DNA from 3 places in the Fictibacillus sp. 26RED30 genome. Region 1 is predicted to be linked to each of the others. Evidence: riboswitches for the same ligand, from Rfam matches in the RefSeq annotation. Region 1 holds a riboswitch; each other region holds the start of a gene.
The links. Region 1 has a riboswitch for S-adenosylmethionine ahead of IHV11_RS07305 (MetQ/NlpA family ABC transporter substrate-binding protein). Riboswitches for the same ligand answer to the same signal wherever they lie in the genome.
Positions count from the first base shown of each region.

Region 1 (9,908 bases):
TTGAAGTGAAGAAATCACATAAAACCCTCTTACAATCTGCCGTATATAGCACAAAAGATTCCAAGCCAGATGAAGAAATTGTAACTATTCTTAAGAGAAATAAAGAAACAGCAATCGAGATCCTAGGAAAACCATTATATACGATTGATGAACCGTTATGGCACGATGTGATCGGTGAGAATCCGATCACAAACATTATCGCAGATGGTTTAAAAGACATGCTGAATACTGATATAGGCTTGATAAACAGTGGCATTGTTAACGCAGGAATCTTTTCTTACGTTTCTTATAAAAATTTGATTGAGATCTGTCCATCTCCCTTAAATCCAACTTCCTTCGAGATTCAAGGTAAATACATATTGGAAGCCATTCAACAATCACTTGATGTTCAACACTGCTTATTAGATGGAAGAGGGCCTGGCTTCAGAGGGAAGTATATAGGGAGACTGCATATTTCAGGTGCAAAAGTGGTTTATGATGGATTGAAAGTGGTCGAAATGAGGATTGGCGGTGAACCAATAGAGAAAGAAAGATGGTATTCCGTTGCATCTTCAGATTATCTTCAGCGTGGATCAGGCTATCCTTCACTAGCCTACAACCGAAATGAGTTCTACCGACCAGAAGAGATCAAAGAAGTGATTAAAATGTATGCGATCAAGCCCGAATTTGTAAATCGCGCTTATGAAATAAGGATTAAAGAACTACTTAAGATTAAGAGGTGATCAAGATGGAATGGTTAACTTTTTTAATGGCTGCAACAGCCTTCATTTTTGTGTTTCAAGAAATAGAAAAGCGAAAGAAAATTGAAAAACGACTTCAGCAGTTAGAGGAACAACAAAAATAAGATCGATATTGAAGCGGGGTGGCTGTTATGTAAAGATGTGTGTATTTTAAAGATACCTTTTTCTCGTCAGGCAGAACGGATATTTACAATGCAGAGCAACAGAAACGAGGAGTTCTCGATCTAAAAAGCGTCTTTTCTTCAGGCGTGAGTATCGAGAATGAATCTGGAAGGGTAATCGTTGAAGGTAGCTTTCTTTTATTATCAGGAAAGTGGGTCGTTAAGCAATCGGGCGGTAAGGAATTAGGTGTGGTAAAATCTGTATTTGCATTCTTCTCCAAACGTTTTCGGTATATTACGAATGGCCATACATATGAAATTGAAGCTCCCGCTTTTTCAAAAGAATATACCATCTTAGATGAAAATAAGATGGAAGTTGCGATTTTCAAAAAAGTGAATGGATTTTTCCAAGCTCCTGCTTATGAGTTGAAAAACAACTCAGATGCTTTATTAACAGAAGAGCTAATCGTTGTTGTAATGGGAGTCAACGCGATCGAGAAACGCAACCAATCTTCTGCAGGAGCAGGAGCAGGGAGTTAATATTGATTAATTAAAAAAAGCTTTTATTCAACTAAACTAATATGTTGAATAAAAGCTTTTTATTTTATATCGTGATGTCCATATGAAGCAGACATCAGCAAGAAATGTGCACACGATAAAAACACTTTGATAGTTGTCAATCATATATCCACGGTAATTGGAAATAATTTCACGGTAAACGCCAATATATTCACGGATAAACACTATATATTCACGGATAAAATTTTTTAAACGATTTTCGATAAAAACAGCCATTTCCCCACTCAAGAAATGAACGATAACATTAACAACGTTACTCTGTAATCCCTGCCTGAGTAATTTCCACCTTCACCTTAACGTTGATCGGAATGTCAGGGTACTGTTCATCCCACCGTTTAAAATCAAATCCTCTTGTTCTGCTCCTCGCTAAATCGCCTAAACCGATCGTATCTACATTCAATTTTTGAAGTTTATCTACAATCTTGTTGGTTCGCCTATCCATTGCTTTCTCGGTTGCTCTTTCTAGTTGTTCGATGAGTGACGGATCGCTTACAGGAATCTTCGGCGCTTCACTTACGCGTCCTTTTATTTTAACGAAAATGTCTACGGATGGAGATCGTTTCACGTCTTTAAAACGATATTCTACTTTAGATGACAAATTTTGAATCGTAAAGAATTGATCGTTTTTAAATTTCACTTCATAGATGCCTTTTTCAAAAGGTTCCATCAGCAGCTTTAAGAGAAAGGAATCTTCGAGCTTCAGTTGCCCGACCATTTTGTCGTCTTTTAAGAGGGCTGTACCTTTTACTCGTATTCGATCCCCCTGCATTTCCAAGAGTGGCAAGTTGGGATCCATGCCTTTTCCGTAATACGTATACAAAAAATCATGTAGATTTGACTTTGGTATGTTCGCGTTCATATTTTGATTTAGAAGCTGGAGCAAATACTTAGATGGCGTTTCACTAAGCGGATACTGCTCTTTTAACAATGTTTTCGTACTTCCTTTAACGACTGCTAAATATAGGTCTCGACCTAAGGAAGGATCACGCTGAAGTGTGTCAACTAGATCATATATGCCTTTTTCAGCTAATCGGTCGTTATATAGAGCAATTTCTAAGCGACCGATCTCAAATGGTTTTGGAGATTCAGCTTGTTCTAGAGCTCTTGCCATCTTGCTCGTATTCGTAGTTGCTGTAAACACTTGAGAAATTGGAGGAACATCTTCTCCTCGCTGTGGAATGGCTACCATCCCGTTCAACTCTACTTGGTTATTCGATTTATAATCATATCCAACTGCTGATACGAGTTGAACATCTTCTAGGATTTTTTTGCTTGGAAAGCAGCCAGTTAATAGCATTAATGTGAAGATAATGAGAAGCTTCTTTTTAGCCATTTTTTGTTTTCCTCACTTTTCCTGAAATCAGCTGGATCACAAATAAAAACGGTATATAAGCATAGAGAATATAAAAACCAACTTGAGAAACTTTCGTATTTAGTATGTCTACTTGTTGGCGATCAACGACTAAGATGCAACATATGAAAATAACGAAAAGCATTGTGCGCAGCGCACTTTTTTGTTTGATCTTATATAAACGATGAATTCCGCGGCTTACAGACCACAAACCTATACAGATGTTAGGAAGAACGACGAAAAGCCAAAGAGCGATACCGGCATATTCGAATCGCTGGGCGAATGGGAGGTCTACAATTTTCCATAGTGTTAGTGTCGCCCAAATCGTATGTTGAAGTTGTTCTTGATTAAAATAGACAAAAGATACGAATACAGTAATGAGGTAAGTGAACATGGTAAATAGATTTCCTAAGTGAGCCCACTTTTGTGATTTTTCAGGTTGTTTTAAAAAAGGTAAATACAACAGTATGAGCTCGAATCCTAAATAATCAAGAGTAACTCCTTTAGTAGCAGCCATGAGGTCGCTAAATGAATGATCTAAAATAGGTAAAAGATTTGTATAGTGTGCGTTTTTAAGTGCGTAATATTTTAATAAAAATAGAGGGAGGGTGATAAAAAAGCCTAGTACGGATAATCCTGCGACAACGCGGATTCCTCCAATAACATACGAATAAGCTAATCCTAAGAGGATGATGGCTATAACAGCCGTATTCAGCTCAGGAAACACCCAGATTTGAATCACTTCAATATACGTCCTAAGTACTGTTAGAATCGTTGAACTAAAATAAATCAAGAGAAGAAAGCTTAACGCACCGCCGATCCATCTACCGAATAAGTTTCTATGTACGCCAATTATATCAGCGTTCTCTTTCGTAAGGAGACGATAGATCATCCAGATCAACACATTAAATGAAAGACCTCCAATGATTACAGAAATCCATGCATCATGTCCTGCTGATTTAGCGATATAACGCTCGAACCCCAGAATACCTACTCCAATCTGCATCGTTGTAACCATATAAAAAGCCATGTAAGGTGATATCTGTTTGTTTACACTGATCTGAGACATACATACCCCTCATTTTTTAGTCCTCTATGTCATGCTTTGCTGTTGCGCGTTTTTTATTCATTCTTGCCTTATCTTGTGGTCTTAATAAAGACGGACGGCTATTTTGCATACTGAACGGCATTCGTATTAGTGCATCTTTTAAGTCATTTGCACGAAGTGGATATAGGGGTGCGATGTAAGGTCTTCCGAGAGAAGTAAGCTTTAATAGATGTGAAACAATAAATGCAAAACAGATCGCAACACCAAGTAGACCTAAGAACTGTGCAAATAATAAAAAAGGAAAGCGAAGTAATCGAATCGTGTTACTCATCTGATACACAGGTGTTGTAAAAGAAGCGAGTGCGGCTAGAGCTACAATAATCAACAGAACGTTACTTGTTAAACCAGCTTGAACCGCTGCCGTTCCGATAACGATACCTCCAACGATACCGATCGTTTGGCCGACTTTAGATGGTAATCTCGCACCAGCTTCACGAAGTAATTCAATCGAAAGCTCTAGTACGATAGCTTCTAATATAGGCGGGAACGGAATATCGTTACGTGAAGCCACAAGTGTAGCTAGAAGGTTTTCTGGAATCATCTCATAATGAAACGTTAAAACAGCTACATAAAGCGGCGAAGATAACACAGAGAACATAACCGCCATCAATCTGATCAATCGAATAACAGAAGCGAGCGTCCAATTGAGAAAATAATCTTCAAATGCCGAAAAGAACTCTACGATCGTTGTTGGACCAGTCAATGCATGTGGTGATCCGTCAGCCATAATCGCCACTTTTCCTTCAGATAGAACACTCGCCACTCGATCTGGTCGTTCTGTATCGATGAGCTGTGGAAAAGGAGAGTTCTCGTTGTCTGAAATCATTTGATTGATATAAGAACTATCTACGACATGGTCGTATTCGATATCGTTAACACGCTGAATAGCGGTATTCACATTTTCTTCATCAGCGATTCCGTCGATGTAGATAATTGCTACTCTCGTTTTTGAAAGTTTTCCAACCCTAACTTCTTTTACTGTAAATTCTGGAATGGGAAGTCGTTTGCGAATTAAATTTAGGTTGGTATCTAATGATTCAACGAATGCTTCCTTTGGGCCAACAACGCTAAATTCAGTTTCAGGAATCGAGATCTGTCTGTTTTCAGTTGATAGACTCGGAACGAGCAAACCTTCAGGGTCGTCTTTGTTCATTTGAATGAGAATGAAGCCTGCTGTTACTTTGTTCGCGATGTCATGAACATCATTCGTTTTGACCATTCCATCTAACGGTAGATGCTTCTGAATATCGTCTAAGTTTTTAAGAGGGATTTCTGTTATATACGGTAATAAATCACGATGAACAAATTCAGGATTTACAAGGGTTTTATAATAAGAGATATAAAATGTGCTGAGTGATGATTGCTTAACGGTAGAAAAGTCAGCGGAAGCCGTTAGCTTTTTCATAAGCTCTGGGAATGTCAATGAATCTTTTGTAGAAACGCTATTTGATTCTTGTTGTTTTTTCTTTTTCTTCTTAAAAAATATCATTGATATCACCCGTTCGTTATTACGTCGTGAAACTACTACATTTGTTTAGCATTTCCTAGGTACATAAATATATTCTGTAAGGTTGAATGTGCCGTTATGGTATATAACATTGACAACCATTAACAATTAGCCTATGATTATCATTAAATTAATAACCAAACTCTTATTAAGAGCAGGTGGAGGGAATTAGCCCTATGAAGCCCGGCAACCATCGGATGAACTTTGTTTTGACCGAAACGGTGCTAAATCTAACAGCAGTTTTGCTGAGAGATGAGAGAACGAACGGATTTTAAGTATGGAACCGTGTTCTCTAAGTGAACACGGTTTTTTTTCGTCTATGATGCTTGATAAGTGAATTTCAATAGAGAAAAAAGGAGTGGGTGATATGGTTACGTCGGATTGTATATCGTGGAAAGGGAGAAAATTGGCTTACACTATTCATTTTCCTAAATGGAGCGTTGAAGGTGAAAAGAAGTTCCCTTTGATCATCATTTGCCACGGTTTTACGAGTACACGAATTGGAGTAGACCGTCTGTTTGTAAAAACAGCTCAAGCACTTGTTAAACATGGGTTTGCTGTACTGAGGTTTGATTATGCTGGCTGCGGTGAGAGTGAAGGGGAATATGGAGATAATGAGTTTGCTTGTTTTATTGATCAGACGAAAGAAGCAATTTCATTTGGAAGCAAACTGACATGTATTAATGAGCATGCCATAACACTAATCGGACATAGTTTAGGTGGGGCTGTTGCGGTTTGCACGGCAGCGGATGATGAAAGAATTAATAATGTGATCACTTGGTCCGCTGTAGGGAATCCCTTTGCTGATATCAAAGAAATCGTTGGTTACAATGGTGAGCATCCTGTAATTGATCATTTAGGATATGCCATAACGGAAGAATTTTTACTTTCTCTTCAAGCTTTCTCCCCATTAGAAGCTATCAAAAAGTTTAGAGGAAGCGCATTATTTATTCATGGAACGGGTGACCCAGTAATTCCTTCAGATTACTGTTCGGTCTATTATAAAGAATCAAAGAAGGTTAAAGGCGGGTCAAAATCTATGGAACTAATCGAAGGCGCAAATCATACGTATTCTTCCATTAAGCATTTTGATCTTCTCATAAGATCTACTTCTGAATGGTTGTTAAAAAACGATAAAGAATCTGTTCAGAATAATTTGAAAAAAAGTGTTTGACTTTCCTTTGAATACCTGTAATAATACAAAGTAATTTGATAGGAATACTCTTATTGAGAGCAGGTGGAGGGAATTAGCCCTATGAAGCCCGGCAACCATTCATGTTGAACAGCCAACATGAAAACGGTGCTAAATCTAACAGTGGTCACACTGAGAGATGAGAGGATAATCGGAAATTTTTTTCGAAAAGCCTTCTGTCTCTTTTATGAGATCAGGAGGTTTTTTTTACCACCTCTTACAAGAGCTTTTATCAAAGAATATATAGAAACTAATGGATAGGGGATCAGAACATGAAAAGAATCATCCAAGTATTACTCGCAAGTTTGGCAGTATTCGTATTAGCAGCTTGTGGCTCATCTACAAGTGGTGGAGAAAAAACAGAAAAGCTAGTAGTTGGAGCATCAAATGTACCGCATGCTGAAATATTAGAAGAAGCGAAGCCGCTTTTAGAGGAAAAGGGCATAGAATTAGAAATTGTGAAATTCCAAGACTATATCTTACCGAATAAATCACTTTATGAAAAAGAAATAGATGCAAACTATTTTCAGCACATTCCATATTTAACTCAGCAAGTGAAAGATAATCCGAAGTATAAATTTGAAAACGCCGGAGCTGTTCACTTAGAGCCGATGGGTGTTTACTCAAAAAGACATAAATCATTAAAAGACATTCCAAATGGTGGGAAAGTAATTCTAAGCAATTCAATTGCTGAGCACGGTCGTATCCTTTCAATTTTTGAAGCAGAAGGACTAATCAAACTAAAAGAAGGAAAAGGGTATGAAGCACAGATAAGCGACATTGTAGAAAATCCAAAAAACCTAGAATTTGTAGCAGATATTGATCCTGGTCTTTTAACAAAAGCTTATGAGAACGATGAAGGCGATGCGATCGTCATTAACACTAACTATGCGATTGATGCAGATTTGAACCCGAAGAAAGATTCAATCGCACTTGAAGGATCCGATTCACCATTTGCGAATATCATCACAGTTCGTGATGGCGACAAAGAGAAGAAATCTATCAAAACGTTGTTAGAAGTGCTTCATTCAAAAGAAATTACCGATTTTATTGATAAAGAGTACAAAGGTTCAGTGCTAGCTGTTAAAGAATAAGGATGAATTAGCTGACTAGATGGGTGAAATCCACTCATCTAAGCAGCTTTTTTCATTTACAGATGTTTTTAAGGCATCCGATGAGCATTTTTTTTGAAAATTAAGTCTAAATAAGAAAAATTAAGTCTTACTCAGAAAAATTAAGTCGTTCTGATCATTGATTAAGTCAAACTAGACATGAATTAAGTCTAAACTCAAAAATAAAGGTCATTCGACAATATCAGCATCTTTCATCACCAGCAATGAGCGATATGATATGATGAAGACAGATGAATACAACATATAAATCAATGGAATAAGCGGGTGGAAAAGGAAATGGCAATAGATTTTTGGTCACCGGTCAAATTATCACTTGGCATAGCGGTGACAGCTTCACTGATTGTGATCCTAGCCGGCTTATTTTTCGGAAGGATCATGGCTCACCAGAAGTTTAAAGGGAAAACGTTAATCGAAACAATATTTCTACTTCCGCTCGTACTACCCCCAACGGTGATAGGTTTCTTGTTAATCGTTTTGTTCGGTCGAAATGGTCCCGGGGGACAGCTTGTAGAGTGGCTCTTTAATCAGCCGATCATGTTTACATGGTGGGCAGCCGTTATTGCGTCTGCAGTTGTGGCATTTCCACTCATGTATCAATCCGCAAAAGCCGGGTTTGAATCTATTGACGCAGACATCGAAAACGCAGCGCGAGTAGATGGAGCTAATGAGTGGGATGTATTGCGAAAAATCTCTGTTCCATTATCTGTTAGAGCTATCACATCAGGTGCTATTCTAAGTTTTGCTCGCGCACTAGGTGAGTTTGGTGCAACATTAATGTTTGCCGGAAACATACCTGGAAAAACACAAACGATATCCACCGCAATCTATATCGCGATCGAATCAGGAAATATGGATCTTGCATGGATGTGGGTAGGAAGTGTTATTGGTATATCATTTTTAATGTTAGTCGCTGTAAATCGCATAAGAACTTAGCATGAAAAAGGATATGCAATGATTTTGAAACAACACACATTGGTATAAAACCATTCTCCTCACAGCAAGTGAATGATGAAAACACAGCTTCTCTAAAGAGGGCTGTGTTTTTTTAAGGCTCTCATCCCATGTGATGTACTTATTCGCTTTTTTCTATACTTACCGCAAACTTACTATGAGAAAGATATTTCAATCGAATGGATTTGCCTTTGAAATGATCTTTGTAAGTCTTAGCCTTGATATTCAAATGTGCTACATTAATTTTTTTATTATCAATCATTATGGAAGAGACATAGTCAGGACCATTTTTCGAGCCATACGTTAAAGAGGAAGGAATTCCTTCTACCACGTTGAATTTTCTAGCTTCATAGTCACCAATATCTTCGTAGAGTTGAAATACGGTGTGTGCAAAAGCAATCGCAGCTGCAATGGTTCCAATGATTACAACCGGAATAAGTAGGCGTTCTATCCAGTTGTGTATTCTTGAATAACTGGCAACAACGCCAATAAATAATGATAGCAGAGACATAGCCAAAAAAAGGAAAAGCTCCGTCAGAACAAGGTGATCTTGAAATACTGTCGAAGATAAAAATAAACTTATAGCAGAGAATAGCAGAATCACCAAAAGTATGATGAGAGGAATTGTACTCGGGGTCCTAAAGCTTCGAGATCCTGTAATTCTTTTCTTTTTTCGATAACCCATAATGATCCTCTCCTTTATAAAATATATTCCTTAAAGCTAAACCACTATTCATGAGCGTGAAGAGTCACTTCATTGGTTCTTGAATAACATCATTTACAGATGGAAACGGAGATTATTATATGAAATTAACTGGTGCCCAACAATCTGCAATAGATTATGTTGAGAGTTATGCTGCAAGACATAAGGACGATGCTCAAGCAACGATTCAACATTTATTAAGAATGTCTAACATAACCACTGAAGTCTTTCATAAGGCAGTCCAAAAAGTTAAAGAGCATGCCCGAATCGCTCTTCACTTTCATCCGGATCGGCCAAACTCTTCAATGAATTGTATTGCCGAAGCCTTACATCAAGAAGGAATATACAAAAGTCAGTTTGAAACGTTGCTTTCAAACGGAAGTGTATCTGCCTATCCCGGAGGTTTGCGTGATCGGTGGGAAGAACAATTATTTGGAGGAGCTTACCAGATAAAAGGAACGACCCTTAATGAGCGAGCAAAATATGGTGCGTTAAACATTATGATGCATGCCGATGGGCCAGCACCACGGTTTGGTTCGTGCT
Region 1 covers NZ_JACZDV010000001.1:1,418,099-1,428,006, forward strand. The annotation lists gene IHV11_RS07275 (bifunctional metallophosphatase/5'-nucleotidase) at 1-722, shown strand, start outside; gene IHV11_RS07280 (hypothetical protein) at 884-1,381, shown strand; gene IHV11_RS07285 (Ger(x)C family spore germination protein) at 1,674-2,753, opposite strand; gene IHV11_RS07290 (GerAB/ArcD/ProY family transporter) at 2,746-3,840, opposite strand; gene IHV11_RS07295 (spore germination protein) at 3,857-5,368, opposite strand; SAM riboswitch class I at 5,529-5,645, shown strand; gene IHV11_RS07300 (alpha/beta hydrolase) at 5,754-6,560, shown strand; SAM riboswitch class I at 6,608-6,724, shown strand; gene IHV11_RS07305 (MetQ/NlpA family ABC transporter substrate-binding protein) at 6,851-7,672, shown strand; gene modB (molybdate ABC transporter permease subunit) at 7,988-8,644, shown strand; gene IHV11_RS07315 (hypothetical protein) at 8,784-9,347, opposite strand; gene IHV11_RS07320 (DUF3626 domain-containing protein) at 9,467-9,908, shown strand, end outside.

Region 2 (9,908 bases), on a different contig from region 1:
GCGGAAAGTGGTGACGCGGTGTTCGGATCGGTTCAAACGAGCGCTAAAAGTACAGACAACAACGACTTCGACACCCAAAACGAGCATGAAGCCGAAACCGACAACAACCAAAATGGTTCTGACTCTGCAAACCACTTCCCGTACGGAGAAGTGAACAAGAACGTAACCGAGCATTTCTTGCCAGCGAAACCGGCAACTCTCGACGAAATTGCTCAATACGACGAATATAACCAAGAGATCGCGCCATTCGTTTCGCAGCTGAAACAGAACTTTTTAAAAACGATGGAGCACAAACGAACAGCACCGAGAGAAGATTTGCACTTTGGAAGACTTGGAAAGAAGCTTACGAGGCTCGTAACTGATAAGAATCCAAGGCTTTTCCGGAAAAAGCAGGAATCTCCACAAGAACTCGATACGACGTTCACGCTCCTCGTCGACTGTTCAGCGTCCATGTTCAACAAGATGGAAGAAACGCAAAAAGGGATCGTGCTTTTTCATGAAACGTTAAAAGCTCTTCGGATTCCGCATTCTGTAGTTGGCTTTTGGGAAGATGCAGCAGATGCTTCTACTAACGATCAGCCGAATTATTTTCATGATGTGATCTCCTATCGTAACTCTCTGCATCAATCGGGAGCGCCGATCATACAGCTCGAACCACAAGAAGATAACCGTGACGGCTACTCCATCCGACGTATGGGTGAGGAGCTCGCAAAGCGTCCAGAGCAGCAAAAGATTCTGCTCGTTTTCTCAGACGGTGAACCAGCGGCTTTCGATTATGAATCGCATGGCGTACTCGATACACATGAAGCAGTCACTCGTACACGAAAGCATGGGATCGAAACGATTGGTATGTTTATCGCAAACGGAGAGATTACAGAGGAAGAAGAGAAGTTAATGCAGAACATCTATGGTCCGCAAAATGTAGTTGTGCCAAGTGCTTCGGAGCTTGTCGACTATTTGATGCCTGTACTTCGTAAGCTCCTTTTCAAATCTTTATAAAACGCCAAAACGCCTGGGGTAGTTAACCCCGAGGCGTTTTTTTTATGTATGTATCAATATTCCAGTAGCTTCAGCCATGCAAAGATTACTCCAACAAACCCCGTGTAGCTAAAGATCCTAACAGACCATTCTGGTAAGGCTGTTCGAAGTACGCTTGAAAATATGCCGACCACAATGATTGCGGCAAGTAAGATGTAAATGGAAATGATATCGAACGGAATACGAAAAGACAGCCATTGTTCCATCGCCAAACCTCCCTAGTAAGGATAATATCGGACAAAATGCCTATACATTAAGAACAATTCACGAAAAAAGCCGAATTTTTATGTGTTCGAAAATCGGGATATGAAGGGTAACATCGGGCACCGCAAATAGGGCAAACGCATATAGTATTACTAATTCAGGTGTTAGGAGTGAATGATGTGAATCAACGTGTAGTAGACGTCATTTTAGCAGAAGCAGAAGAAGAATACTTATCAAATAATAAAGATGGTACCACGTTTGCTGCAGAACTCGCCTTACTCGCCTCAACGCTTGTGACCGCGGGGGATTTTCTAGCTACGTTCAGTGCAGCGATCGCTCTCAGACAAGTGTATATCGATCAAGCGAACGATCTTAAAGACCAGCAAGAACAAGAAGCTCAGATGAAAGACATCCAAGATCAGATTACAGCGCTAAAAAATGAGATTAAAATGCTGAGGGGAAGAAAATAAACGTTCTTCCCCCTAATTTTTCATTTGGGATCAATCATACTCTTTCTTTTTCCACTCATCTTCAGGCATCTCAAATTCATCGCTCGAAAATCGTTCTTCTTTGAACGGGTCGCCGTACATATGAAAGCCGTTCTGCTCCCAAAAGCCTGGCTGATCCTCATCTAAGAACTCGAACTTACGAATCCACTTTGCACTTTTCCAAAAATAAAGATGCGGAACGATGAGACGAAGCGGAAACCCATGCTTTTCCGTTAACGGCTTGCCGTCAAAAGAGTGCGCAAGAATCACATCATCGCGTAACAGATCTTGGATAGGAACATTCGTCGTATAATCGTAATCAGCGTGGACCATCACAAACTTTGCTTTTGAATCCACATTTAAGTGCTTTAAAAAGTCAGTAAATTTAACACCTTCAAACGCATTGTCGAACCGTGACCATCTCGTCACACAGTGAATATCTCTTACTACTGTCGTTTGAGGCATCTTCATGATGTCTTCAAAACTAAATTCGACACGTTTTCCTACGAGTCCTTCTACAGATAACGACCATTTTTTCATATCGTAAACAGGAACGTCCCCCTCATGAAGAATAGGGAACTTTTTTGTTTCAACCTGCCCAGGAGGCAGGCGGTTCTCTAGTTTTTCATCGACTTGTGGGACACGCATCTTTTTAATGCGATTCGCTTTGTTAAGGTCCATACATGAACATCCTTTCTTTAGTGCGATTGATTCCATTTGAGGTAGCAAAACAAAAAACGCCCTCTTTTATAAAAAAAAGAGGACGAATGGTTCTGTTCACATCCTCTTATCTTTCAGTCTGTAAAACTGTTAGATGTAGCACCGTGCCTAACAAATTAGGTGGTTGCCGGGCTTCATAGGGCTAATTCCCTCCGCCTGCTCGAAATAAGAGACCGATTAATCGGCTTAAAAACGATATGTAAGTTACAACTATTATACAGTCAGGACATGAAAAATCAACTCGAAATGAGATCAGCCACAAAAGACATCTCACGAGAAATGCCTAGATACAGAACGACCACTCCAAAAACCGCAGTGCTGATCAAGAAAAAGTACACGATCTTTTCTTCTGCTTCCTTTTCACTCTGCCTTTTTTCCGTTTCCGTCGACTCACTCTTGCCAGAACCTTGAGACGTTTTTTTCTTTTGCTTACCTTTACCAAGACCAAACATAGCTGAAATCCTCCGCTTCTTACAGATGTTTCTGTTAACAGTTTTTCATGAAAGAGGAGGTTTTAAACCGTACACGTTACATTTATAGAAGGAAATTGAAGTTGTCACCTATAAAAAAACGAAAATAAAAAACCTCCAGAAGTGATAAACACTAACTTCCAGAGGTTTGGGAACATTTTTATTTATATCAATTACTGCTGAACAGCTGCCGCTGCATTTACGCGTCCGTTTTGGAACTGGCTGCCTGTTCCGGATACAGGATCAGCTGTGTTTTCAAGCGCTGCACGGATTTGAGAAGCACTCTTACCTTGAGCCGCCAGAAGTCCTGCTACACCCGCAACAACTGGTGATGCCATAGACGTTCCTGAGAAACTCGCATACTGGTTATTTGGTGTTGTTGAATAGATGTTAACACCTGGCGCTGCGATATCAACCCACGTACCGAAATTTGAGAATGAAGCTTTACGGTCGTTTTGATCAGTAGCCGCAACCGCGATCGCGTTCGTATAATAAGCAGGATAGCTAGGAGAAGATACGCCCTCATTTCCTGCAGCAGCAATGACTATAGAACCTTTGCCCCACGCATAATCAACTGCAGATTGAAGCGTTTGTGTGCCGCCTGCTCCACCAAGACTTAAATTGATAACTTGCGCACCTTGATCAGCTGCGTAACGAATGCCTTGAGCGACGTCATCTAAAGATCCGCTGCCGTTCGCATCAAGTACTCGAACTGCTAGAATAGAAGCTTTTGGAGCAAGACCTGCGATTCCCACTCCGTTATTTGTGTTCGCAGCCGCGATACCGGCAACGTGTGTACCGTGCTCGTTCTCATCCAATGGATCGTTATCGTCATCTACATAGTCGGCACCTTTAATGACTTTCCCAGCAAGGTCTGGGTGGTTATAGTCAACGCCTGTGTCAATTACAGCAATTTTTACAGAGGAAGAGCTCTGCGTAGTATCCCAAGCTTGCTCAGCTCCTACTTTTTGTGGCGCATATTGCTGACTTTGATAAGCAGGATCGTTTGGTACATAGCTTGCATGGAACGTTAAGTTAGGTTCCGCATACTCAACAGAGTCAAGATTTTCATAGTTCTTGATCGCATCTGTCACACTGCCGTCTACTTTTACGACTGTAAAGTCTTTTGTAACCTCAACTACTTTACCGCCAAGTTGTGAAACTTTGTTTTTCGTATTAGCTGCTGCTGAAACAGAATCTTTAAAATGAACAATAATTTCTTGTGAAGCAGCTTTCGTTGCAGCCGGTGTAAAGGAAGCTTTCGACACCTCCGAATTTGCAGCAGATGCTGGCAATGCTAATGAAACAAGTAGTGGTAATGTTGCGGCAGTCGCCACGAAACGCTTTAACATAAAAATCACTCCTCTGTTGTATTTACCAAGCAAGCTTGGCTCCGATGGTAAGGAATTCAACAATTTTCAACAAAACCCTTTAATACTATTCGAAAATAATGATTATTTACCAAAAGACTACAATCACAGAGAAGATATTACTACAAGAGATTCTAGGTCCGCATGACCTATTTATTATCTTAAAATATAAAGTGGGTAGGTGATAAGTCTCAAATTCGACAGAAAGCGCATTCAGTCTCATCCCCTTAAACAGAAACATAGGACTACTTTGAAGAATGGTGTAAGGTAAAAGGGAAAGAAAAAAGAAATTTTTTATTTGAGGAGGAGGAATACAGATGGCACGTTTACCAGAAGTAGATGTGGAAGGAACACCCTTTAAGAAATCCCTTGCTAACGCACCAGGTATTCTAGATGCTTTTCAGCAGATGGAAAAAGCGCTGAACGACATACTAGAGCCTGAACTTATGGAGATGCTCCGCTTACGAGCGGCCTCAAACAATGGGTGCGATTACTGACAAAGCATGGACTACGGGACTCTGGATGAGTCCTCACGAAAAACGGCGATGAAGCAAGGAAACGCAGAACTATCAGAACGTGAGAGTCTAGCTCTCGAACTCGCTGATCACATCATGGCTTATCACGGACAACTGCCAGATGAATTATACAATCGACTCACGAAACATTTTTCAAAAGAAGAGATCATTGCGCTATTCTTCCAAATCGGAAGCAAAAACGGAGCCAACTGGTTTATTATCGCGATGGGAATACTAAACGATTAAAAAATAAAACGTCCAGATCACGCATGCGATCTGGACGTTGTTTTATGTATTATCTATGCTGGTCGATCAGGATTAGGTTTCCATCTGGATCTTCAAGAGTCAAACTCGCAGGACCCTCACTCGTTTCATCCGCTTCAGTCGATAACGAAATTCCTCTTTCTTTCAGCTGTTTCTGCAGCTCGCGAATATCAGTGAAATTTTCAAGATTTTTCGCATTTTGGTTCCATCCAGGGTTGAAAGTCAAAATATTTTGCTCAAACATACCTTGAAACAAGCCGATAACCGTATCCTCATTCTTCATAATCAACCAGTTATGCTCGATGTTGCCACCTAAAGATTCAAATCCTAAATTTTCATAAAAAGCTTTTGAACGGTGGATATCTTTTACACTTAAACTCACAGAAAAAGCACCAAGTTTCATAAGATCCTCCTTAAAATATCTGATAATTTAACTATAGATATCTTTTACCCTGATTACAATTCAATTCATGACGAAACTTTTCATCGAAAAAAAACGTATAGCATAGGGTAAGGAGGTTGAAAAGTATATGTATGAAGGCCGACCAAAACTTAAAATACAAAGAACATGGTTTGAAAACTTTTTAGATATCGCATCAATCACCTTATTGGTTATAGGAACAGTGAGCTTGATCTCACAGTGGGCTGCTATTCCGGACACCGTGCCAACCCACTTTAATGCAGCCGGAGAACCAGATGGCTGGGGAAGTAAGAACAACCTATGGATTTTAATCGTGATGGGAGCGGTAACGTGGTTACTTCTTACCGTGTTAGAAAAATTTCCGCACATCTACAATTATTTTAATTTAACGGAAGAAAACGTAGAAAGACAGTATAAAAATGCGCGCATGATGATCAATGTAATGAAAAATGAAATCTTGATCTTTTTCGTCTATATGACTTGGGCCTGTGCAGAAGTCGCCAATGGAACAAGTGAAGGATTAAGTGTGTGGGTACTCCCCATTTTTATCATAGGAATCACAGGATTCATCGCTTTTTTCATCGTAAGATCAATTAAATGGAAGTAAAAAAGGGGACGAACTTCATTTGGAGAAGTAGAGTCCTCTTTTTTTGAAGTGTGTCTTTTCCTAGAGTACATACTAGCTATGTGTGCGCCGTATAAGGATAGTTATTCATCATAGTTCGGTAATGTGAATTAATTTCACGGATAAGCTCCATAATTTCACGGTAAATCATTTTAATTTCACGGATAAATTTTTTTATCGAATTTTCGACTCATACCGACTACTGAAACAATAATAAAGCAGCTCATACCTTTTGGTGAGCTGCTCCATTTTTGATTATTGATCTTGATGGTTGCGTGCACGCGCTTCATCTGGACCTTCCATCTTAGTAGCACCAGAATATTTCAAATCTTGGTCACGGTCAGATTCAACTCGGCCAGATTCACGCAACTTCTTTTCCTGTCTGTCTTTTCCCATAGTGAAAACCCTCCAATCACATCAGATTTTCATTAGTATGAGGACTAACTGAAACTTTTATGTAAAAGCTGAAAATATCCTGAAACAGCCTACCCAAACGTTTAGCTTTTAGAGAAAAGGGAATCCCCTAACTACGAAAAAAATTAATCGAGGAGGACTTAAAATGGTACAGAGTGTAAACACTACAAACGGATATGAAAACGGCATGTATCCTGAAGATGCTTACGGTACAGCGCAACGAGAGAGAGTGGCAGATCCGCAAAAAAGCAAGCTACTAACAGGAATCGTAATTGGCGGTATCGTTGGTGGGGCACTTGCCTTGATTGATTATAATACACGGTCAAAAGTAAAGAACACTGCGGTAGGGTTGAAGGATAGTTCCAGCAAAATGATTACGGAAGTCAAACAAAATCCAGGTGAAGTGAAAGATCAGATGATCAGCCAGTTCAAAACAGCTAGCACCACCTTAAAAGATGCGATCAACGACGCGCAAGCACTCTATGAGCGTCTCAATAAAGACGTTTTTGGTAACATTAATACGCTAAAAGAGATCTCAAGTGATGTGTTATCGACAGCTAAAGAAACAAAAGGGGAGCTTGGCAGCATCGGTTCAAAATTAAAAGAAGCAGGATCCGAACTAGCTGATAACCCGATCGGAAATGACAAGCTGCACGATTATTCCACTGGATCAGCGCAAGAAACGACTTACACAAGAGAAAATGATTCAAACATCGTTTCAGTAGGCGTGACTTCACAGAACAATCGTAAAAACTTGTAAAAAAACAAAAAAACAGCTCTCTGCGCAGTTTCGCTGCACAGAGAGCTGTTTTTGTATTGTTGAAAATCTTTGAAAATGGATTGGAGCGAGGAGAAACTGCTACACTCCATTTAAAAGTCGTTTATTTCTATATAATATTTAGCTATTTATGATTTGTCTAATATCGTTCAAACGTACAACTTGCTTTGCATCTTCAAAATGCTCCGAATAGTTTTCTGTTACGGAAAAGTCCACAACAGCGGTGTTGGTCAACAATGAAGTAATTTCTCCTTTTAAGCCGTCGAATGTTTCAATAATATCACCGATTTTAAATTCCATGCCTTTTCCTCCAACGTAATTAATGTTTGTACTATTTTACCATAATTGTGACTATTTTTCCTTTTATTTTTAAAAACTTCTATTTGTTAAGTATTATAGCTGAATCAATTACGTATTGCTATTGAAGCGCTTTTAATGTTAACTTAAAATTAATATAAGTTGACATAACTATGATGAGGTGTTTTTTCATGAAAACAAAAGAGATGACGTATGTAGCTTTATTCGCAGCAATCATGATTGTATTAGGATTCCTGCCCCCAATCGTTTTGCCTTTTACACCAGTTCCCATTACAGCACAAACTCTTGGTGTAATGCTTGCAGGTGTGGTGCTTGGTGCCAGACTAGGCGGATTAAGTATGATTGTTTTCTTACTAGTAATTGCAGCTGGTGTTCCAGGATTAGCTGGTGGACGCGGTGGCGCAGGTGTTTTTGTAGGACCAAGTGCTGGATATATTCTTAGCTGGCCATTATCAGCTTTCTTAATCGGGTTATTGATCGAAAAAGCAAGACAGCCACTTCAAGTGTGGAAGGTCTTCATATACAATTTCGTCGCAGGAATCGTCTTTGTTTACCTATGCGGTATTCCAGTTGTTGCATTTGTAATGGACATCAGTTTGGAGACAGCTGCAGTTTCAGGTTTAGCTTACTTACCAGGCGATTTGATAAAAGCTACTATCGCAGCCGCACTTGGTGTTAAAATAAGACAAAGATTATTTAAAAATCAGACTGCTCTTACTCAAAATCATACGATCAGCCATTAATAGATTGTCTTCGGACAGTCTTTTTCTATAGGGAGGACTTCTGTGCTAATTACCGATACGATTCAACAAAGTGCCCTTTTACATCCTGAGAATACAGCGATTCAAATGGGTGAAGATAAAATAACCTATCTAGAACTGGACCGCAATGTTAAGAAAATCGCTTCATATTTTCATAGGCAGGCCTTCAAAGGAACCCAGGGAAAAGCAGCGCTATATGTGCCTAACGGAATCAATTTTCTACAATATTTCTTAGGAGCCATTTCTGCTGGCTGGATTTGTATTCCCCTTGATTTGAAATGGAAAGAAAAGGAGCTGGAAGATAGGCTAAAACAATGTGAGCCGGATTTGGTTATTACTACAGAAAAATGGCAGAGCAAAATGAAATACGGAAAAATCACTCTAATTTCTGCTATTGATGATGTAAGCCTAAGCCAGTGTGAAGAAGTAAAAAGTACTGTTGCAGACGATTCATTGTTTTATATGGGGTTCACTTCAGGTTCAACGGGTGTTCCGAAATGTTTTGTACGCAACCATCGTTCTTGGGTTAAAAGCTTTGCATGCAGTAAAACAGACTTTGGCCTTACTGAGAGTGACGCAGTACTCGTACCTGGACCACTTGTTCATTCGTTATTTTTGTACGCAGCGATCAGTACGATTTATTTAGGTGGAAAGGTGAAACTGTTGTCCAAGTTTTCAGCTACTCAAACTTTAAAAGAGATCAAGTCAGACGAAGTTTCAGCTCTTTATGCTGTTCCTACTATGCTTGCTGCACTAACTAAAGAAATGGATTCTCAGAACGGTGATCCAAGACTAAAAAGAATAATATCTTCAGGGGCCAAATGGGAATCTGGACTTAAAAGGAAAATAAATAATCTGTTTCCTAAAACAGAGCTTTTCGAGTTTTATGGTGCATCTGAATTAAGCTTTGTAAGCTTTATTAATCACCGAACTGCCTTACAAAAGCCGTTATCGGTAGGACGCGCTTTTCATAATGTAGAACTGTCTGTTCGAAAAGATGGATACGAAGTGGAAAAAGGAGAAATAGGTACTCTTTTTGTAAAAAGTGAGATGCTGTTTTCACACTATATTAATAGGCCAGATGCGAATAAAGAAGTTTGGGACGATAATGGATGGCTGACAGTAGGTGACTTGGCTAAGCTAGATGATGACGGAGATTTATTCATTATAGGACGCAGTAACAACATGATAATCTCTGGAGGACAAAACGTTTATCCTGAAGAAATCGAAAGAGTATTGCACTCACTAGATGGAGTTGAGGAAGCTGTTGTTTTTGGGATGCCAGATTCGTATTGGGGAGAGAAGGTTTCAGCAGCAATCATCCAAAAAGAAGATGCTAACCTTACAGTTCGTGATATCCAACGTTTTTGTAGAGAGCATCTTTCGACATTCAAAGTACCTAAACACATTATTTTTACAAAAGAGTTTCCTTATACGTCGAGCGGAAAAATTGCAAGATCAAAGATAAAAGAGATTTATAGCAAAGGTGTACTCTGTTCATGAAAAAAGCTGTTATTATCGA
Region 2 covers NZ_JACZDV010000002.1:256,596-266,503, reverse strand. The annotation lists gene IHV11_RS14025 (vWA domain-containing protein) at 1-999, shown strand, start outside; gene IHV11_RS14020 (hypothetical protein) at 1,053-1,244, opposite strand; gene IHV11_RS14015 (hypothetical protein) at 1,422-1,712, shown strand; gene IHV11_RS14010 (sulfite oxidase-like oxidoreductase) at 1,743-2,411, opposite strand; SAM riboswitch class I at 2,515-2,622, opposite strand; gene IHV11_RS14005 (hypothetical protein) at 2,687-2,902, opposite strand; gene IHV11_RS14000 (S8 family peptidase) at 3,094-4,272, opposite strand; gene IHV11_RS13995 (hypothetical protein) at 4,608-4,787, shown strand; gene IHV11_RS13990 (carboxymuconolactone decarboxylase family protein) at 4,836-5,051, shown strand; gene IHV11_RS13985 (VOC family protein) at 5,101-5,472, opposite strand; gene IHV11_RS13980 (DUF1648 domain-containing protein) at 5,600-6,097, shown strand; gene IHV11_RS13975 (YpzI family protein) at 6,371-6,511, opposite strand; gene IHV11_RS13970 (hypothetical protein) at 6,675-7,289, shown strand; gene IHV11_RS13965 (DUF2187 domain-containing protein) at 7,428-7,607, opposite strand; gene IHV11_RS13960 (biotin transporter BioY) at 7,796-8,368, shown strand; gene IHV11_RS13955 (AMP-binding protein) at 8,411-9,889, shown strand; gene IHV11_RS13950 (acetyl-CoA C-acyltransferase) at 9,886-9,908, shown strand, end outside.
Region 2: another riboswitch for S-adenosylmethionine. It lies ahead of IHV11_RS14010 (sulfite oxidase-like oxidoreductase); the one in region 1 lies ahead of IHV11_RS07305 (MetQ/NlpA family ABC transporter substrate-binding protein).

Region 3 (9,908 bases), 1.1 Mb from region 1:
AGGTGCTGACATAATACAACCTCCATTAAGAAATCATTCTTAAGATTTTGATAAAAGGCACAAAATAGCCATTCTCAATTTATTCTCATTCTAATCTTATAACAAATGAAATGTATGTTCAAGGGAACGAGCTGTTTACTTTTCCATTGTTGTCATTTTAATTGTACATCAGTCACAAGATTTGAAAAAAGGCTGACTCATGAGGCGGTAGACCACCTTATGAATCAGCCTTTTGTAATTTTAAGTTCATATGTTACGGCGTATGATTTCTGTTCGCATTTGCCGCTATTTCTAACCCTTTTTTGTATTCCATATCTCGGACCTTCTCAACATCTAGGCGTTTTTCCAAATCCCTCTCATACTCTGCAAAACCACAGCCATGTGACTGGTGCATTGCTTTTTCCATCTCGGACGTATGTTTTACTTTAATGGGGTGGATAATGAATCAATCCTTTCAAAGTTAAAGTTAGTTAACAATAATAGCGTATCAGCATCACTCATTTTGCTCAATCCGTTATCCAAGTGAAATCACCTTGCATACCAGTGCATGATGATTCCTATTGAAAACAGATGTGACTTCCTATGTTATCCTGCTAAATGCGCTACATTACTTCCATTACCTTCTTAGGATGATTTCAAAACATGAAAGTGTGGAATTTTAGACTTTCTTTTAATGACGCGGGTTATTTAATTCTTTAATGCATTCTTGAACGAGGGTCACACCTTGGCTCATAGCCGCTCCTCCGCCAAATGCAGCAGAAACACCCACAGCTTCAAGAATTTCATTTTCCGAGCACCCTTGATCTAAACAACCTTTTGTATGGTAGATGATGCAATATTCATCTTGAGAATAGATGCTGATTCCTAAAGCGATCAACTGCTTATACTTCTCAGAGATCTCACCTTCTTTAAAACAATGGCGTGTAAATTCATTATAGGCATGTGTAAGTTCAGGCATATTCTCATTGTATTTCCCTAAGCCTTCTTTATAGCGGATCAGGTGATATTGCGTTGAATTCGAGCCGGGTAGCGGCTGTTCTTCTTGTTTCATTTCATTCACTCCTGTCAAAATAGTAAACAGGTTTAGTATGGGTCATTCGCAAGCTGGTTATGTAATAAATGTTCGTAAGTTTTTGTCGAAAAGCCTATAAATGACTTTGAAGGACTATAAAAAATTTTGTCGGCCTATAAATTAAGTTCAAGTGCCTATAAGTGTAATCGCAGGGTCTAAAAGTTAGTTTGAAGGACTATAAAGTGTTGTTGATCGATCTTTACTCAAAAAAAGAACTGACTTTAATATCTCAAAGTCAGTTCTTTTTATAAAATTATTCCGTAACTGGCACTACTGCACCTTCATATTTCTTCTTAATGAAATCTTGAATCTCTTTAGAACGTAAAGCTTCTACTAAAGCTTTAACAGATTTCTTATCTTTATCTCCTTCACGCACCGCAATGATGTTTACGAATGGAGAATCAGATCCTTCTAATGCGATCGCATCCTTTTGAGGATTTAATCCAGCATCGATCGCGTAGTTTGTGTTGATTAGTACGGCATCGCCTTCACCGTTCTTGTAGGCTTTTGGAAGCATACCCGCATCAACATCTGCTTTAAATTTAAGCTTCTTAGGATTTTCTACAACATCCTTAATTTGTGCTTCTGCTCCAGCACCTTCTTTAACTTTGATCAATCCTTCTTTTTCAAGTAACCCAAGCATACGGCCATGATCTGCTACTGAGTTAGACATGATAATTGTTGCGCCCTCAGGCAGCTCATCTAATGACTTATACTTTTTAGAATAGATTCCGATCGGCTCAAGGTGGATGCCACCTGCGTTTTCGAATTTGTATCCGTGATCTTTCATTTGAGACTCTAGATAAGGAACGTGCTGAAAGTAGTTCGCACCGATTTCTTTTTCATCTAAAGACTTGTTTGGCAGTACATAATCTTGGAACGTTTTGATCTCAAGTTCTACACCTTTTTCTTTCAAAAGAGGTTTTGCTTCTTCCAAAATTTCAGCATGTGGTACGTTTGAAGCACCTACAATGATCTTCTCGTCGCTGATTCCGCCTTCTGTTTTGTTCCCGCAAGCAGCAAGTGCTGCAACAAGAACGGTTAATATAAGAACAGATAATACTTTTTTCATATGAACTTCCTCCTTGTTGTCTTAAAACGTTATCTCTTATCTAATGCTGTTGTAATGCGGTCACCGATCCATTGGATGACGAAAACGATGACTAAGATAAGTGCAGTTGAAATTAATGTTACATCCGCGTTGTCTCTTTGGTAACCTTCCATATAAGCCAAGTTTCCTAAACCACCAGCACCAACAACTCCAGCCATCGCTGTATAACTTACGAGTGCAATCGCGGTTACAGTGATACCAGAAACAAGAGCCGGCGTACTTTCGGGAATAAGAACTTTAAAGATAATCTGAGCGTTTGTAGCACCCATTGATTTCGCTGCTTCGATTACCCCTTTATTAATCTCTCTCAAAGCGATCTCTACCATACGTGCATAAAATGGCGCAGCTCCTACGATTAATGCAGGGAGTGCAGCTTCAGCTCCAAGCATCGTTCCTACGATTAAACGTGTAAAAGGAATCAATAAGATGATTAAGATAATAAACGGAATCGATCGAAACACGTTAACGATTATAGCAATTACGCTGTTTAAAAACTTATTTCCCCACAAGTTTCCAGGAGAAGTTAGAAATAACGCCAATCCTAGAGCCAGTCCTAGGAAAAATGTAATCACTACAGAGATGGCTGACATATATAAAGTTTCATTTGTCGCTTCTAATAGAACATCCCATTGGACATTCGGGAACCATGTACTAAGCATTATGAATCACCTCTACTTCAACCTGTACACTGTTTAAAAACTCCATTGCACGAGCTAGTGCAGATTCTGTACCTTTAATCTGAATGAACAACGTCCCATAAGGTCCATTCTGAGTTTGCGTAATCTTTCCTTGTAGAATATTTACATCTACCTCATACTTACGAATCAGTTCCGTAATTAATGGCTGTCCTGCTCGTCCACCAATAAAAGTAAGTTGGACAATTCGGCCTTCCGGAAACTCAGAAATAAACTGTTTGATCGTGTCCACTGTTTCTTCAGGTTCTGTTACTTGTTTCACAAAATCCTTCGTGATTGGTTCTGTCGGGTTTTTGAAGACATTTAGGACATCGCCTTCTTCCACTACTCTCCCCTGTTCCATAACGGCTACACGGTGACAGATCTTTCTGATTACATGCATCTCATGTGTGATAAGAACAATGGTCAGATCTAATTTTTGATTTATCTCTACAAGCAGATCAAGAATGCTGTCAGTTGTTTTAGGGTCAAGTGCAGAAGTTGCTTCGTCACATAAGAGAACTTTCGGCTCATTCGCAAGAGCGCGCGCGATACCTACACGTTGCTTCTGCCCTCCACTTAGTTGCGAAGGATAAGAACCACCACGACCTTCCAATCCAACTAGGTCGATCAGCTCATCAACACGCTGTTTGATCTTTGCTTTTGGATAACCCGCAATTTCAAGAGGAAAAGCAATGTTTTCTCTTACCGTGCGAGACCATAATAAGTTAAAGTGCTGAAAGATCATTGAAATTTCTTGTCGTGCTTCTCTTAACTTTTTTGATGACAGCTCAGACATGTTTTTGCCGCCAATCGTAACCGTACCGCTAGTCGGTCGCTCTAGCATGTTAAGGATGCGGATCAGTGTACTCTTACCTGCACCACTGTATCCGATGATTCCGTAAATCTCTCCTTGTTTTATGTTTAAATCTACCGTATCAACAGCCTTTACTTCACCATCTTTGGTTTGAAAGACTTTACGGACTGCCTGTAAATTAATCAAGATTCTTACCTCATTTCTTATCTAAAATAATGCTTTCTTTAAGTAATCAATGTTGTTCTTGAAAGTGGCTGATCTCCGTTTCAGGTTGCTCGCTTTCCGGGGGGCGTGCGGTGAGCCACACTATGCTTCGCACTATAGGTGTCTCACCTGTCCCGCTGATCCCCCAGGAGTCTCGCACCTTCCACTACAATCAGCTTTTCAAAGATGAGAGTTTAGAGAATACCCAAAAGGAATTCTTTAGAAAACAACCAAACAAAAAAATGCCTCTCTGCTTCAATATGAGCAGAAAGGCATATTATATTCTATGCACGTTCTCCTCATCTCCCAAGACTACTTAAAGTCTTGCAGGAATTGGCACCTTTCTAGTTCATCATTCATAAGAATGCAATGATCTAGCGGTTGCCGGGTTTCATAGGGCCAGTCCCTCCACCTCTCGTGATAAGTAAAAAAGTGTTACTTTATTAAATTAAAGCGATGCATATTTGAATCACTGTGAAGAATATTATCATCCATGTCGATTCGTGTCAAATATTTTTAGCAGTTCGAACGAGTACACCAGCAGATATCTCTTCCCAATGAGAGCTTAAGTAAAAAATCGCTTCCCATTTTAAGCGTTGTCTGAGTGTTCCCTGAAATTCAATCATCTCTTGTCTCAATAAAGTACTCAGCTTCATTTTCCCCTCAAGCAGCATACATAGATATTTCGGATTCCCGGTAAACGTGACTGTTCTGTTCCGCTCTCCTTCTCTGTATTCAATGTTCAGCGTCGTTTCGTCCTTACATTTAAAGCTAGGCTTCACCGGGATATTATAAAGAGAAAGATACGGACTTTTTGCTATTTGACTTTCAAAGTAACGGATATCCAACATTAAAAATCCCCCCGAATTGGTTGTTACTTCACCGATTCTAGAGGAATATTCATATACCTTTATAAACCCTTCGACAGCAGCCAGGAATCGTAATTGGTATTACGACATGTTATCTCATAATTAGTGTTTATGTTTCTTTTCTTGCTTTCGATGTTCACCTTTGGAACGCTTATGATCATCATTAAAATGTCTGTCTCCATTCCATTGCTGTCTCTGCTCATGTTTATTACGGTCATTTTCTTTTTGTCGCTTGTTATGATTCTTATCCTGATATCTGTTTTCTTTTCTATGCTCTTTATTCTGATCGTAATCCCTATCATGGTTTTGTGTTCTGACAGGTTCCTTCATCTTTTTAGGTTCTACTCTTTGCTCTTTTTGCTGAATATGATTTCTATTGTTATTTTGATCATTCCTTTTGCCACGCTCTTTGCTTTTACGTTTTTCATTCGTATTCTTTTGAGGCTTCACAAGGTTTTTCTCGGTCGGTTTAACTGAGCTTCGGTGTTCCGATTTTTTTTCTTCATTATTTACTGGCTTTACCTTGACCTCATGAGGTGCAGCCTTTATTTTACGAGGATGCGGTACGGATTTAATATTTTTTGAAGAAGTAGTATTCACTTTTAGCTCTTGAAACTTCACTTCTTTAATCTTTTCTTCTTTAAGGTGTTTATCGTTCTTCGTTGCTTCTTGGAATGCTGTATATTTACCTGAAGATACGCCTAATTGTTTCGCCTTATCGCGAACTTCTTCGTTTGTTTCAGAAACAGTAATCGCAACAGGGTATTGAACGACAGCTTTTTTAACAATTGAATCCAATGCAAGATCCAATTCCTGCTTCGTTTTCTTATCACTGGATTTATCGGATACTGTAGTGATAAGCATGGACTGATTCTCTTCCATATAGCCTTCTCGCTGATAAGCTTTGATCAGTTGATCCGCGAATACTTCAAACGGCATACGATCATCGGTAGAAAAATTGTATTTCTTAATGATTTTTTTTGCTTCGTCATTAAAAGCATCCATTTCAACCACTCGCATATTATCATCTACGCCAACCTCAAGGCTTGGATTGATATCAAAACTAACATAAGCAGCCGCGGCAGAATGGCTGCTGTTGGGTAAAAGACCTGAAATAAAAAGAAATGCAATTAATGCTGCCACTGAAAACGAAATAGATGGCAGCACAAAAAGACTTCTTTTCTTGTGTGAAAAATAAGAAGCCTGATACTCATTACCTATAAGAGGTCTTTTACCTGCTGGTACTCTTACTGTGACAAAGGTTCCGTCCTTCATGAGAAGAGTTGCTTTTTTATTCTGAACTTCAATAACGATGCCGCTGCCGTTCTTCAATGATATCCCTCCCGCATGTAGCAGGATCAGTATAAATTACAGGCAAGAGAACATTACATTCCCTTGCCTAGTAACCTTATTTACCTCACCTTATGGCTGAATGTATGATTTCAGCGCTTGAAAATCGCCTAAATATATAAGTGATACTGCTATTATATACTTTCGATTTCTCTCTATGGTTTTACGACTACAGGATACCATATTTAATAAATCTTTTATTGGTAATTGCTTTTTTTCTTTTAGAAACGCGGCAAGTTCTTCGTTCTCAGCTAAAAGACGAGCAATTTCTTTTGCATTTTCGCGAGCATCCACATGCTTCGGACAATGCTTACTTAAGACTTTAAAGTTCAATCCGAACGATTTTAATAACTTTTGATACTCTTCGATCTCATAAACGCGATTCTCAACTTGAATCTGGTCTTCAAAATGATCCATCGCAGCTTTTTGCTCTGCATAACTTTCTTCTAAGCGACCTTCTTCATCTTCTTCATCTGGCTGTAAGAAGATTAATCTGTTCTGACGGACTTCTTTACGAATGTAATCAATAACTCTTCGTCTAATAACCATATCGGCGAAGGACAAGAAACGGCTACCTTGACCTTCTTGGTATTGATCAATCGCTTCGTTGAAGGCAAAAAGACCTACACTAAACTCGTCCATCGTACGATCTATATATTGACTGCAAACTTTCGATGTTACTTTTTTAATGAATGGTTGGTAATCACCGATCAGTTCGTTTCTTAGTTTCTCATCGTCTTTTTCTTGAATCGTTAGAACTTTATCTTCTATACTTGTTAATTTATTGTTCGATAATTTATTTTTTCCAATAGGAAATACTGCATTTAAATTTAAAGATGCCATGTTTATCAATCACCTCTGTTAAAGAATTGCTTTGCATTTTGTTTCGTTTATTAGTGAATCGTATATTTTTATCTCAAAAATAAAATCATTCTTATTTACCACAATAAGCTAGGGAGCAAACATGCAAACAAGCTCTCCTATTCATTTATACCATGACTTTTGACATTTGTAGGATACAGTTCTATAACAATATTACAGCGTCCGTAACATTTGTGACGTTATCGTTAAAGTACTGAATTTGCAAAACAAACTGATAATTGTTCAATTACCTTGATAAACCCCTCTACTAAAGTCATCAGCGTTATTTCAAAATAAAAAAAAACACCCTTTATTGTTACAAAAGGGCGAGTGAACGACATTAAATTCCCATATTTTTCTTGAGATTTAACCCCCGAAAAATAAGTTTTTTTGTAGAATTAGACGATGAAATAAAAAATGTGGGGTATATCCCACATTTTTTTCACCCTTTATATTCCTTTTCCACTAGTTTTAACATGGATTTATATATATTTCCCGCAGATTGAAGTGCATAAATACGATCGATTGCAATTCCTCTAGAAAGAATGAGTAAACATGGCACGCTTGTTACCCCATACTTGGATGCAAGCTCGGGCATCTCATTAATATTACTAACACCTACAGCGATATTTTCATCTTTTTGAACACGTATCGTTTCAACTGCTACCTCAAACATTCTTTTTCCCATTTTACAAGTTCCACAAAGCGGAGTCTCTAGGTATAGAAAGTACGGATTCTGCAGCGATTGTTCAATAACGGTGTTCCAATTTTTTCGAGTGATTTCTTTCATGGTATTACTCCATTACATTTTTTAGTGAAACTTTTAGCAGCACATCATCATCGCTCGACGGCTGTCCTCTACCATCTTTGTTATTCGTAACAACATATATGTGATTATCTTCAATAAGGATATCACGAATGCGCCCTTTATTGGAAACAATAGTGGTTATCTTCTTAGAAGACGTGTTAACCTTTATGACACTTTCGCCTCTCAATGCTGCAACAAACAGATAACCGTTTTTATAATCGATGCCTGAAGGTGCCCACGTTTCACGACCAGAGTGAACCCACGGTGATTCTAGCCCTTCCTTTTTTTCGTCACCACGAATGATCGGCCATCCGTAATTTTTACCCGGATCAATTTTATTAATCTCATCATAGTTTGATGAGCCATGTTCAGCAGCAAACATCTTACCTTCATCATCCCATGTCATTCCTTGTGGGTTCCGATGACCGTATGTATAGACCGGTGAAGGATAGAACGGGTTGTCCTCTGGAACAGAACCATCATTATTCATTCTTAAAATTTTCCCAGCCAGACTGTTTAGATTTTGGGACAGCTCTTCTTCGCCACTATCACCCGTTGTGATATATAGTTTTCGATCTGGTCCCCACTCCATTCTTCCTCCATTGTGTGTGTAGCCTCCTGGAATATCATCTAGCAGGATTCTGCTTTCTTTCCATTCATTATTTTCAAAACGCATCTCGACAATCCGATTAACTAAACGATTCGATTTTTCATATGTATAATATCCATAAGCTTTTTTATTACTGTCGTAATTTGGGTCTAATAGAAAGCCAAGAAAACCTCCTTCCCCGTCATCAGCTATAGCTTCTGAAAATTTTGGGGAATAAGAGGTCTTTTTTTGTTTTGGCCCTAGTAAAACAAGCCCCCCAGTTCGTTCACTGATCCACATTTGTTTTGGGGTGCTGTTTATTTGCCACGGAATATTTAAATTTTTGCTCACGACATCTTTAGAAGTCGTTTTTACTTCATCTTTATTTGAAGGACTGCAACCACTCACTAAGCAAAAGGTAGTTAGAAGACTCAACCAATTCTTTTTCATGGCTTATCCTAAACAATTCTTTTGAATATTAAAGTGTGCACCTACCAATACCTTTGCGAGGTACATTAGAGGTGTTTTTGCAACTTCTCTGTACATCTTATTAATATATAAATGCTCTGCATTAGGCAATTCACGTTGCAGTTGTTTTCTTAGTTTATGGCCAGCATCATCAGCATCGACCAAGATATATACATCTCGATCCTCAATGGCTAATGCAAGCTCTTCTAATTTATCCAAACCTAAAGTTCCATTCGTACAAATAATTTCAACCGGTTCATCCAAGATTGCAGCTAACTTATCCTTATCAGATTTACCTTCGACAATGATTACTTTGTTTTTGATTTCATTCATTACTCATCTCTCCTATACTTTGAAGACTATAAAATGAATGCATCGCTTAGATTATATATTTGCTTTATTTTATTAAAATCCTGCAAGAGATGTTCTTTATTACTATACCCCTTTTTCCTATTTTCCTACCTATTTCTGTTCGGTGTATGCGTTTTGTACTAATTCGCCTCAAACGTGTTTGACATCCTGTTATAAAAGGGAATTTAGGAGTCATAAAACGAATATTGGAGGAGTCATCACATGGCAAAAACAGAACCTAAAATGAGCCGAGCTGATGCAGGCAGATTAGGCGGCGAGAAAACATCCAAATCACGAGGAAAAGAATTCTATCAACAGATCGGAAAAAAAGGCGGTACCTCCACATCAAAAAAACATAGCACAACTTTCTTTCAAGAAATCGGGAGAAAAGGTGGGAGCTCTACCTCTAGTACACATAATAAAACGTTTTATCAAGAAATCGGAAAGAAAGGCGGTACGGCCACATCCCAAAACCAGGATAAAAGTTTTTATCAAAAGATCGGCTCAAAAGGTGGGAGTGCCGAACGAAACAAACAGATTTAAAATCAAAAAGAGGATGATTGCCAAGATAGATCACATTGACATCATCCTCTATTGATGCTGAAATCAGCACCAACCCTTATCACATTCATCCACATACTTTGATGGATTTGGTAATTCTACAGGTTTTTCACGTTTATAAATCTTGTCTGCATCAAATTCAAACCCCTCAGCCATCTCGTACATGTTCCCTT
Region 3 covers NZ_JACZDV010000001.1:283,795-293,702, reverse strand. The annotation lists gene sufC (Fe-S cluster assembly ATPase SufC) at 1-12, opposite strand, end outside; gene IHV11_RS01395 (hypothetical protein) at 254-394, opposite strand; gene IHV11_RS01390 (carboxymuconolactone decarboxylase family protein) at 671-1,051, opposite strand; gene IHV11_RS01385 (MetQ/NlpA family ABC transporter substrate-binding protein) at 1,326-2,144, opposite strand; gene IHV11_RS01380 (methionine ABC transporter permease) at 2,174-2,842, opposite strand; gene IHV11_RS01375 (methionine ABC transporter ATP-binding protein) at 2,835-3,860, opposite strand; SAM riboswitch class I at 4,175-4,305, opposite strand; gene IHV11_RS01370 (hypothetical protein) at 4,385-4,729, opposite strand; gene IHV11_RS01365 (anti-sigma-I factor RsgI family protein) at 4,850-6,079, opposite strand; gene sigI (RNA polymerase sigma-I factor) at 6,170-6,940, opposite strand; gene IHV11_RS01355 (thioredoxin family protein) at 7,401-7,748, opposite strand; gene IHV11_RS01350 (PQQ-dependent sugar dehydrogenase) at 7,753-8,805, opposite strand; gene IHV11_RS01345 (toprim domain-containing protein) at 8,809-9,156, opposite strand; gene IHV11_RS01340 (general stress protein) at 9,397-9,717, shown strand; gene IHV11_RS01335 (YusG family protein) at 9,781-9,908, opposite strand, start outside.
Region 3: another riboswitch for S-adenosylmethionine. It lies ahead of IHV11_RS01375 (methionine ABC transporter ATP-binding protein); the one in region 1 lies ahead of IHV11_RS07305 (MetQ/NlpA family ABC transporter substrate-binding protein).